DNA from 3 places in the Vibrio sp. JC009 genome. Region 1 is predicted to be linked to each of the others. Evidence: predicted binding sites of a transcription regulator. Region 1 holds the regulator's gene; each other region holds the start of a gene.
What was found. Region 1 encodes CRP, which controls carbon source genes, mostly activating them, when cyclic AMP is high. Its sites were predicted from a motif close to TGTGANNNNNNTCACA; they were not measured.
Positions count from the first base shown of each region.

Region 2: a site for CRP is predicted at 1,360-1,375, ahead of nagE (N-acetylglucosamine-specific PTS transporter subunit IIBC). Genes of this name have one in related genera too.
Region 3: a site for CRP is predicted at 1,936-1,951, ahead of recB (exodeoxyribonuclease V subunit beta). Genes of this name have one in related genera too.

Region 1 is NZ_CP092106.1:255,455-258,740, forward strand. It holds gene L3Q72_RS01210 (DNA-3-methyladenine glycosylase I) at 1-461, opposite strand, end outside; gene crp (cAMP-activated global transcriptional regulator CRP) at 813-1,445, opposite strand; gene L3Q72_RS01220 (phosphoribulokinase) at 1,690-2,559, opposite strand; gene L3Q72_RS01225 (YheU family protein) at 2,591-2,803, opposite strand; gene L3Q72_RS01230 (hydrolase) at 2,819-3,286, opposite strand, start outside.
Region 2 is NZ_CP092106.1:2,263,898-2,267,183, forward strand. It holds gene nagE (N-acetylglucosamine-specific PTS transporter subunit IIBC) at 1-1,243, opposite strand, end outside; gene nagB (glucosamine-6-phosphate deaminase) at 1,496-2,299, shown strand; gene nagA (N-acetylglucosamine-6-phosphate deacetylase) at 2,315-3,286, shown strand, end outside.
Region 3 is NZ_CP092106.1:2,576,148-2,579,433, reverse strand. It holds gene recC (exodeoxyribonuclease V subunit gamma) at 1-1,736, shown strand, start outside; gene recB (exodeoxyribonuclease V subunit beta) at 1,991-3,286, shown strand, end outside.

The DNA of each region.
Region 1 (3,286 bases):
CCTGTGTTTCCGCCCAGACGGGCTCCATTCTTTTTCAGGTACTCCCAAAGCCCGGTAATCTCCTCTTTCGGCCAGTTTGCCACCATCTGACCAAATGAATCATGTTGAATGGAAGCGCTATGGATCATATGGGCATTGGCCGGGATGGACATTACTTTGGTCAGGTGGCGTATGATAGCCGGGTTCTGTGCTTTGGTTTCCCACTGTTCATCCGACAGCATAAGTAATGATTCGATCTTAAACCCGAAAAATGCCTCTTCAAAGTCAGGCCACTTTTTGCGGACCACACTCCATGAGATACCCGACTGAAACACTTTCATGGTAAAAGCCGAAAGCCAGCGATCGTTGGATATGGCTGCCAGTTCTTCACTGCTGAGTGGCTTGCTGAGCAATTCCTCAAGGCGCTTTTCTCCCCCTTTACGCTCGGCAGCTCTTTGGTAAATTGATTCGAATTTTTCCATTGTTTTTTACTGGATTTTTTCTTTGTAATTGGCTTAGGTTAGCTTAAATAGCTTTTGGTCACCAGTAGCCCATACTTGCTTAAAGCTAATTGTTCAGTAAAAAGATGCACATTTCTTGCTGTCTCCCACTGCCGTCATCTCGGAATTGCAAAGCAATATCCGAGATCTACTTTCTGGGTGTTGTAGAGTCAGAGGTTTCTTCTGCCCTACTACGCGCTGACAGTAGATTCCGGATAGAAGCTTCGCAACTTCCGGAATGACCCAGTGGTAAGGGGTAAGGGTAGTAAGTAAAAGGTATAAAAAAAGCGCAGCCCGTGAGCTGCGCTTTTTACAAACTGTTTCGCTAAAGAATTAACGAGTACCGTAAACCACGATAGTTTTACCGTGTGCAGAAATCAGATTCTGTTCTTCCAGCATCTTCAGGATACGGCCAACGGTTTCACGTGAACAGCCAACAATCTGACCAATCTCCTGACGGGTGATCTTGATCTGCATGCCGTCCGGGTGAGTCATTGCATCCGGTTGCTTAGCCAGGTTCAGAAGTGTTTGTGCGATACGGCCTGTAACGTCAAGGAACGCAAGGTCACCAACTTTCTGGCTGGTTACCTGAAGGCGGCTTGCCATTTGAGCTGACAGACGCATCAGAATGTCTGGGTTTACCTGAATTAGCTGACGGAATTTCTTAAATGAAATTTCTGCTACTTCACATGGAGATTTAGCGCGAACCCATGCTGTACGCTCCTGGTCTTCTTCGAAAAGACCCAGTTCACCAATAAAGTCACCCTGGTTCAGATAAGAAAGAATCATTTCCTTACCTTCTTCATCCTTGATTAGGACAGCCACAGAGCCTTTTACAATGTAATACAGAGTTTCAGCCTTTTCACCAGCATGAATCAGAGTACTCTTTGATGGGTACTTATGAATATGACAGTGTGAAAGAAACCACTCTAGTGTTGGATCGGTTTGAGGTTTACCTAGAACCATAATTATCTCACTTTATCTGCAGGGCCTGCTGCTCAGCAGCTTTCCTTTGCTGCTAAGCCACTCAATTAGGTGGTTTAGCATAGGATTTCTCTTTGAAAGCTGCAAGCAACTTATAATTCGATTAAGAATATTATCTCTTTTTGCAATCGATTTCTTGATTTTGATCGCTTTAAAAACGCGATTTTTTACGCAAATTCGTGCACATGATCACGGACTTGGAAAAAATGTGACAAATGTTAACATTTTAACCGATTTTACCGGTTTCTATCAGTTGGGCAAGCATAGGACGTATGATCAGTTCCATGGCAAAACTCATTTTACCCCCCGGTACCACAAGCGTATTGTGGCGTGACATAAAAGAACCGTCGAGCATGGCCAGAAGGTACGGGTAATCAACATTTTTCATACCTCTTAACCTAATTACAACAAAACTTTCATCCAGACTCGGAATTGCTTTGGCATCCAAAGGGTTAGAGGTATCCACTGTGGGGACCCGTTGAAAGTTAATATGAGTGCGGGAAAACTGAGGGGTAATGTAATTCAGGTAGTCATCCATGGAGCGGACAATGGAGTCCATCACTGCTTCCCGTGAATGTCCTCTGTCACGCGTATCGCGGATAAATTTCTGTATCCACTCCAGGTTCACTATCGGCACCATGCCTATCAGCATATCCACATGCTGGGAGACGTTAATATCTCCGTCTCTTACGCCACCATGTAAACCCTCATAAAACAGAACATCTGTGTTCTCCGGCAGATCCTGCCAGGGGGTGAAAGTGCCGGGCATCTGGTTATAGGGAACCGCTTCGTCAAAGGAGTGCAGATAGCGACGGATTTGACCTGTGCCTTCATCTCCGTACTTTCTGAAGAACTGCTCGAGAGCAGCAAAATCATTGGCTTCCGGGCCGAAATAGCTGATGTGTTTTCCCTGCTCTTTGGCTTTGCGGATAGCCACATCCATTTCTGGCCGGGTGTATCGGTGGAAACTGTCACCTTCCACCCAGGCAGCTTTTACGTCCATCATATTGAACATTTTTCTGAAGGCTTCAGAGGTGGTGGATGTACCGGCTCCCGATGAACCTGTTACTGCTATGATGGGATGTTTTGCTGACATGACATTCCTTGTCCTGGATTGGTTTAATTACTTATAACTCGCGTCTTAACTTTATATCTACGGTCTCGTGCAGTTCTGAATAGAGAATGACGGCCTCTCCGGATTTTATCAGCTCTCTGACCTGATCGGCTTTATCTTCCAGTGACACTTCCACTTCACCGTAATCGGTTCCTTCACGGAGAATAAATTCTTTAATCAGATTTTCCAGTGTCTCCGGGTTTATCTGTTCCCAAGGGATAATCATAGTCGCTTTCTCACATTACTGCTTAATATGTTGATAGTAGGCAGGAAGCGCCTGCTCCAGCCAGAATTCCGGCTTTCTGAAGCTGCCGGACAGAAAGCCCACATGCCCGCCGGACTTTAGCAAACGGTAGTCGATATTGTCGTTAAGCTTAAACTTAGGGATCACAGCCTCCGTCATAAAGGGATCATCCTGGGCATGGATAACCTGCAACGGAATGGATACCTGATTCAGAACCCGTATACCTGAGCAGCGGTTATAGTAATCCGTGGCTCCCTGAAAACCGTGCAGAGGCGCGGTTATCAGATCGTCAAATCCATACAGGGTTTTCAGGCTGCGGATGGTTTTCTGATTTATCCCAAGTGCCTTATCGAGCTTTTCATGCTTTTTAATGGCATTGGCTTTTAGTGAACTTAGCAGGTAGCTGCAATAAACCTTTGAAAAACCTTTCTCGATTTTTTCTGAACAGGCGGCCAGATCTAAAGG
Region 2 (3,286 bases), 1.3 Mb from region 1:
GGCCCGGAGACTTCAGGTTGAATGTGCGGATAGCGAAGGTAAAGGTCACAAAGTAAAGCGCTGCGAAAGCAAGGCCAATCATCAGCAACATCACAGGTTTGGTTGCCAGACCCCAGTTAAGAACAAAGTCAATCAGACCTGCTGAGAAACCGAAGCCGTGCAGTGTGCCGAACATGTTAGCCACAACAAGAGCCAGACCGGTAAATACTGCGTGCAGTGCATACAGAGCCGGAGCCAGGAATACGAACATAAACTCAAGAGGCTCAGTAATACCTGTCAGGAATGAACAGAATGCCACTGAGAACAGAGCACCACCTACCTGATGACGTTTTTCAGCAGGAGCAGCAAAGTACATTGCAAGCGCCGCGCCCGGAAGACCGAACATCATGATTGGGAAAAAGCCGTTCATAAATACGCCAGCGCCTTTATCACCACCGAAGAAACGGTGCAGGTCGCCAGATTTAACAGTGTCAGTCACCTGCTCAACAACCGTGGTTACTTCAGGTGTTACTGCATTTGCAAATGTAAAGGTGTGCTCCTGACCGACAATCAGAGACTTAGCCAGCTCTGGGTCAACACAAAGCTTAGTTGCATCATTCAGAGCCGGAACCGCCGCGACAACGATTTCCTGACAAGTACCCATACCGAACCAGAAGTAAGAGTTCAGCACATGGTGAAGACCAACAGGGATCAGCGCACGGTTAAGCGTACCGTAGAAGAACTGGCCAAGAGAGCCGGAAGAAGAAACGCCATGAGCCAGTGCATCAAGACCATTTTGAATACCCGGCCATACGATACCTGCGATAGCACCGGCGATCAGCGCAAACAGACCGGCCATAATTGGAACCAGGCGCTTACCTGAGAAGAATGCCAGCCATTCAGGAAGGCGGGTAGCGTGGAAAGCGTTGTAAGAATGGCCCGCGATAATACCGGCGATAATACCGCCGAAGAAAGACATATTAATGTCTGCGTTAATGGTTTGGGCGGTTGCTGTCAGAACAAAGTAAGCGACAGCACCAGCGATACCGGCTGCGCCAGCACCATCTTTAGAAAGGCCAACGGCAATACCAAGACCGAAAAGAAGCGGAAGATTGCTGAAGATAGCACCACCAGCCTGTGCCATAAATGGAATATCAAGCAGGTCGCCCTGACCTAAACGTAGTAATAGTGCTGCAACCGGAAGAGTTGCAATTGGTAACATTAGCGCTTTACCAAGCTTTTGCGCATAACCAAGAATATTCACCTTAAATTCCCCCTATAGGATGTATATTAGGTTCGGAAAACTTATTTTAGCTCTCCAATTTAGTCCCTTTCAGTTTATGCCGGTAATTTTACATCGCAAATTAAAACCTGCTTATTTGTGATTTTTGTCACTACAAAAATCGCAAATACGGTTAATTTGCTAGCGAGATCATAAAACTTATTTTATAATTCGAAATAACAAATCAAACTGATTATGATTTGACCGTTCTCTGATATAACTTGAGGTGTCCCAATGAGACTTATCCCACTAAATACAGCACAAGATGTCGGCCTGTGGTCAGCACGACACATTGTTAATAAAATCAATAAATTCAAACCAACAGAAGATCGTCCTTTTGTATTGGGCTTACCTACCGGTGGCACACCTTTAAGCACATACAAAAGACTGATTGAGCTTTATAATCAGGGTGAAGTAAGCTTTAAACATGTTGTGACCTTTAACATGGACGAATACGTGGGCATTCCTGCGGACCACCCGGAATCTTACCGTTCATTTATGTATGAAAATTTCTTTAATCATGTTGATATTCAAGAAAAAAACATTAACCTTCTGAATGGCAATACGTCAGATCACGAAGAAGAGTGCCGACGTTACGAAGAAAAAATTAAGTCTTACGGCAAAATTGACCTGTTTATGGGCGGTGTAGGCAACGACGGCCATATCGCATTTAACGAACCGGCTTCTTCTCTCTCTTCGCGTACCCGTATTAAAACGCTGACGGAAGATACCCGTATCGCCAACTCACGATTCTTTGACAATGACATCAATCAGGTGCCGAAATACGCTCTGACTATCGGTGTCGGCACACTGCTGGATGCAAAAGAAGTGATGATCCTGATTACCGGTCATAACAAGGCGCTGGCTTTAGAGGCCGCCGTTGAAGGCTCGGTAAACCACCTATGGACAGTAACGGCACTTCAGTTACATGCAAAATCTGTCATAGTATGTGATGAATCTTCTACTCAGGAACTTAAAGTGAAAACCGTAAAATACTTTAAGGAACTGGAGGCGGAAAGCATCAAGGACTTGAAATAATAGAGGACAAATAAAGTGTATGCGCTAACCAATTGCAAAATATATACAGGTAGCGATGTGCTGTTTAACCATTCCGTCGTCATCGGCGGAATGGATATCGTTTCAGTATGTCCTGACTCAGAACTTCCAGCAGATATCGAAGTAAAAGATCTGAACGGCGCAAATCTGTGCCCGGGATTTATCGACCTGCAGTTAAATGGCTGTGGCGGCGTCATGTTTAACGATGAGGTTTCCGCAGAAACGCTTCAGACAATGCATCTTGCCAACCTGAAATCCGGCTGCACCAGTTTTCTGCCTACTCTGATAACCTCATCTGATAAAGATATGCGTCAGGCAGTGGCTGCCGAAAAAGAGTACCAGAGCCAGTACCCCAACCAGTCTCTGGGACTTCATATTGAAGGTCCTTATCTGAATGTGCTGAAAAAAGGCATCCATAACCCAGATTTTATCCGTCGATCCGACGACGACATGATCGGCTTTCTGTGTGAAAACAGCCAGTATGTCACTAAGGTGACTCTTGCACCTGAGCAAAACGACCCTGAGCATATCAAACGTCTGAAAGATGCAGGCATCGTTGTGTCCATTGGTCACACCAACGCCACTTACGCTGAAGCCAGAAAAGGATTTGAAGCGGGTATCACATTTGCAACTCACCTGTTTAATGCCATGACGCCTATGGCCGGGCGCGAGCCGGGAGTAGTCGGAGCCATTTACGATACACCGGAAGTTTATGCCGGCATTATCGCTGACGGCTATCATGTTGATTATGCTAACATTAGAATCGCTCACAAAATAAAAGGCGAGAAGCTGGTATTAGTGACTGACGCCACAGCACCTGCCGGCGCCAGTATGGAATACTTTATTTTTGTTGGGAAGAAAGTATATTACCGTGATGGGATGTGCATTGATGAAAACGGCACACTCGGTGGTTCAGCACTGACGATGATCGAAGCCGTTCAGAACTGTGTTGAACACGTCGGTATTGCA
Region 3 (3,286 bases), 1.0 Mb from region 1:
TTTCCACCATTAAGCATTACCGTGAGTCCCTTGACCGTACTCAGAGCTTTTCTGACTGGCAGTTTAATATTCTGAATCTTCTTGAAGACTTCTTTGAAGTAGATCTGGACGGTGAGGTTTCTCTGAAAACCATCAGAGACATTCTGCAAAGGCTGGGTGAACAGCTGGAAGAGGCCCGTTTTGGGCAGGAGATTTCACCTCCGGTCATCTGCCAGTATTTTAAAGACAAACTTTCCGGCAGCAGAGTAAGCCAGCGTTTCTTAGCCGGGCAGGTAAACTTCTGTACTCTTATGCCGATGCGCTCCATTCCTTTTAAGGTGGTTTGCCTGCTTGGAATGAACGATGGCGTTTATCCGCGCTCTATGCCTAAAGACGGATTTGACCTGATGAACGAAAGAGCAATACCCGGTGACCGTTCAAGACGCGATGATGACAGATACCTGTTCCTTGAAGCTTTGTTGTCCGCGCAAGAGAGTCTCTATATCAGTTATGTTGGTCGTTCTATTCAGGATAACAGTGAGCGGGTTCCTTCCATTCTGGTCTCGGAACTTATTGATTATTGTGCTGAGAACTTTTGTTTTGAGGGTGATGAAAGCCTGCCTGCAGATGACTCTGCAGCAAGTGTAAAAAGCTGGCTTGAGCATTTTCATCCAATGGTGCCCTTTAGTGAGTCAGCCTTTAGCGCAGAGATGCCAAGTTATGCCAGCGAATGGCTGCCTGTGGTGAATGAAAAAGGCCAGTCGCGTAAACCCTTTATTCAGCCTCTGGAAGATATCTGGCAGGAAGCGGATACTCAGATGGAGCTGCCGCTGACAGAGCTGCACCGCTTCTGGAGACTGCCGGTTCAGTACTTTTTTAACCGTCGCCTGAAGGTAAATTTTGCCTATGCCGCCGAGCAGCAGGAAGATGAAGAGCCGTTTGTTTTAAATGGACTGGAAAGTTATAAGCTGCGCGATTCATTGCTGGAAACATTGCTTGAGGCAAGATCCTCCGGCGAGAGTGAAGAGTCTGAAACTGAGCGTTTTATCCGGCATCAGAAAGCCGTCGGTGTGCTTCCCGTGGGCGCTTTTGGTGATATTGAGTTTGAAGCCGGCAAGGAAAAGGCCGCAGCACTGCTGCAAGAGCTTAGCTTTATTACCCAAAGCCCGGCGGAAGATATTGAGGTGGATATTCAGATAACACCGGCAGGCAGGGAGAAAAGCTGTCAGCTGACCGGCTGGTTATCCGGTCAGTACCAGGCGGGAATGGTTCGTTACCGCAGCGGCAAAATCCGCTCTCAGGACTGGCTGTCAGCCTGGATTGATCACCTTTGTATGTCGGTAAGTGCTCAGTCAAAGGTAACTCATTTAATCGGCCTGGATCCTGCCAAAGGTATTCAGCATCAAGTGCTGCTTCCGGTTGACTCTGTGTCAGCGGGTGTCTATTTACAGCACCTGGTTGAGCTTTACTTTGAGGGTATGAATCAGCCGTTAGCTTATTTTCCTAAAACAGTTCTGGCGGGAGCGGAAGCCTTGATGAGCGGAAAGGGTGATGAGATTAGCAAAATGGAAAAAGCCTTTAACGATGGCTATAACTTCAGCGGTGAAGGCCGGGACAGCTATATTGCTCGGGTCTGGCCTGAGTGGAATGAAGCCTTATCCGTACAGCTTTTGCAACATGCACAAAGTGTATTACTAAACGCCTTAGCGCACAGTAAAGATATTGAAGAGTATATGGGAAGCACAGAAGAGAAGTAGGGTGGCTGCCTGCTTTAAAATAGTTGTGTGTAGGGTTTTTCGCAGGTCAGCCACAAGGGTCAGAGGGACCACAAATTCTGTGGAAGCGATACTAGCGATTGGGAGAATGACATTCCGTGAGTCAGATCCCGAAACCTCTTCTCATATATTCACATATTGTAATTAATTAAAATTTATTAGCGGTGGATCACATATGCTGTTTGATCAGGCTCACACTATTCATCGCAGAAGAAAATAAGGTACAAGGCAGAGAAATGGCACAAACGCTCGACACCATGACTTTTCCATTACATGGAGCAAGACTGATAGAAGCCTCGGCAGGTACAGGTAAAACCTTTACCATCGCCGGTCTTTATCTGCGCCTTTTACTTGGGCACGGCACCGAAGAGAGCAGACATCAGAAACCGCTGACCGTGGATCAGATTCTGGTGGTGACTTTTACTGAAGCGGCAACAGCTGAGCTGAGGGACAGGATCAGAAGCCGGATTCATGATGCCAGAATCGCCTTTATGCGCGGTGTCAGCAGTGATCCGGTTATTAAGCCTCTGCTTGAGGATATCGAAGATCATCCCTGGGCGGCCAGAACTCTGCTGGATGCCGAGCGTCAGATGGATGAGGCTTCGGTTTACACCATCCACGGATTCTGCCAGCGAATGCTGACTCAGAATGCCTTTGAGTCGGGCAGTCGCTTTAATAACGAATTTGTTACCGATGAATCTAAATTAAAGTCACTGGTGGTCTCCGATTACTGGCGTAAAAACTTCTACTCGCTTTCCCATATGCTGGCGGCGCAGATAAGAGATTACTGGTCTTCACCCAAGACACTGCTAAAAGAAATTTCAGGCTACCTGACCGGGAACCCTCTGCAACTGACTGTTACGCCAATGAGCGGAAGTCTGGAAAATCTGCATCAGGCTAACCTTGACCGGATTGATAAACTAAAGCGTGAGTGGCAGGAGTGCCAGGATGATATCGCCGGAATTATCAGTGCTTCTGATGTCAGTAAGCGTTCATTTACTAAAAAGAACCTGCCAGCCTGGATTGCCCTGATATCGGAGTGGGCAGCCAGTGAAACCGTCAATTATAACTACCCGGAACAGCTGGAAAAGTTCTCAGCAGATTTTCTTCGGGAGAAAACAGCGGAAGGTAAAAAGCTGCCTGAGCATGAAGTTTTTCACTCAATCAATCAGTTTATTTCTGAAAAGCCCAGCCTGAAAGAGCCGGTACTTGCTCATGCCATACAGAACTGTCGCGAGATGCTGGAGCAGGCAAAACAGCAAAAACGCTGGCTCTCTTTTGATGACCTGCTGACTCAGCTGTCCAGTGCCATTGATCTTGATGAAGAAGGCATGCTGGCGGGGCGGATATGCGAGCTGTATCCGGTGGCAATGATTGATGAGTTTCAGGATACCGACCCGATGCAGTACAGCATTTTCGGCCGGGTTTATCTGAATAATCCGGAAACAGGGCTGTTTATGATCGGTGACCCTAAACAGGCTATCTATGGTTTCCGGGGCGCGGATATCTTCACCTATATCAAGGCAAGAAAC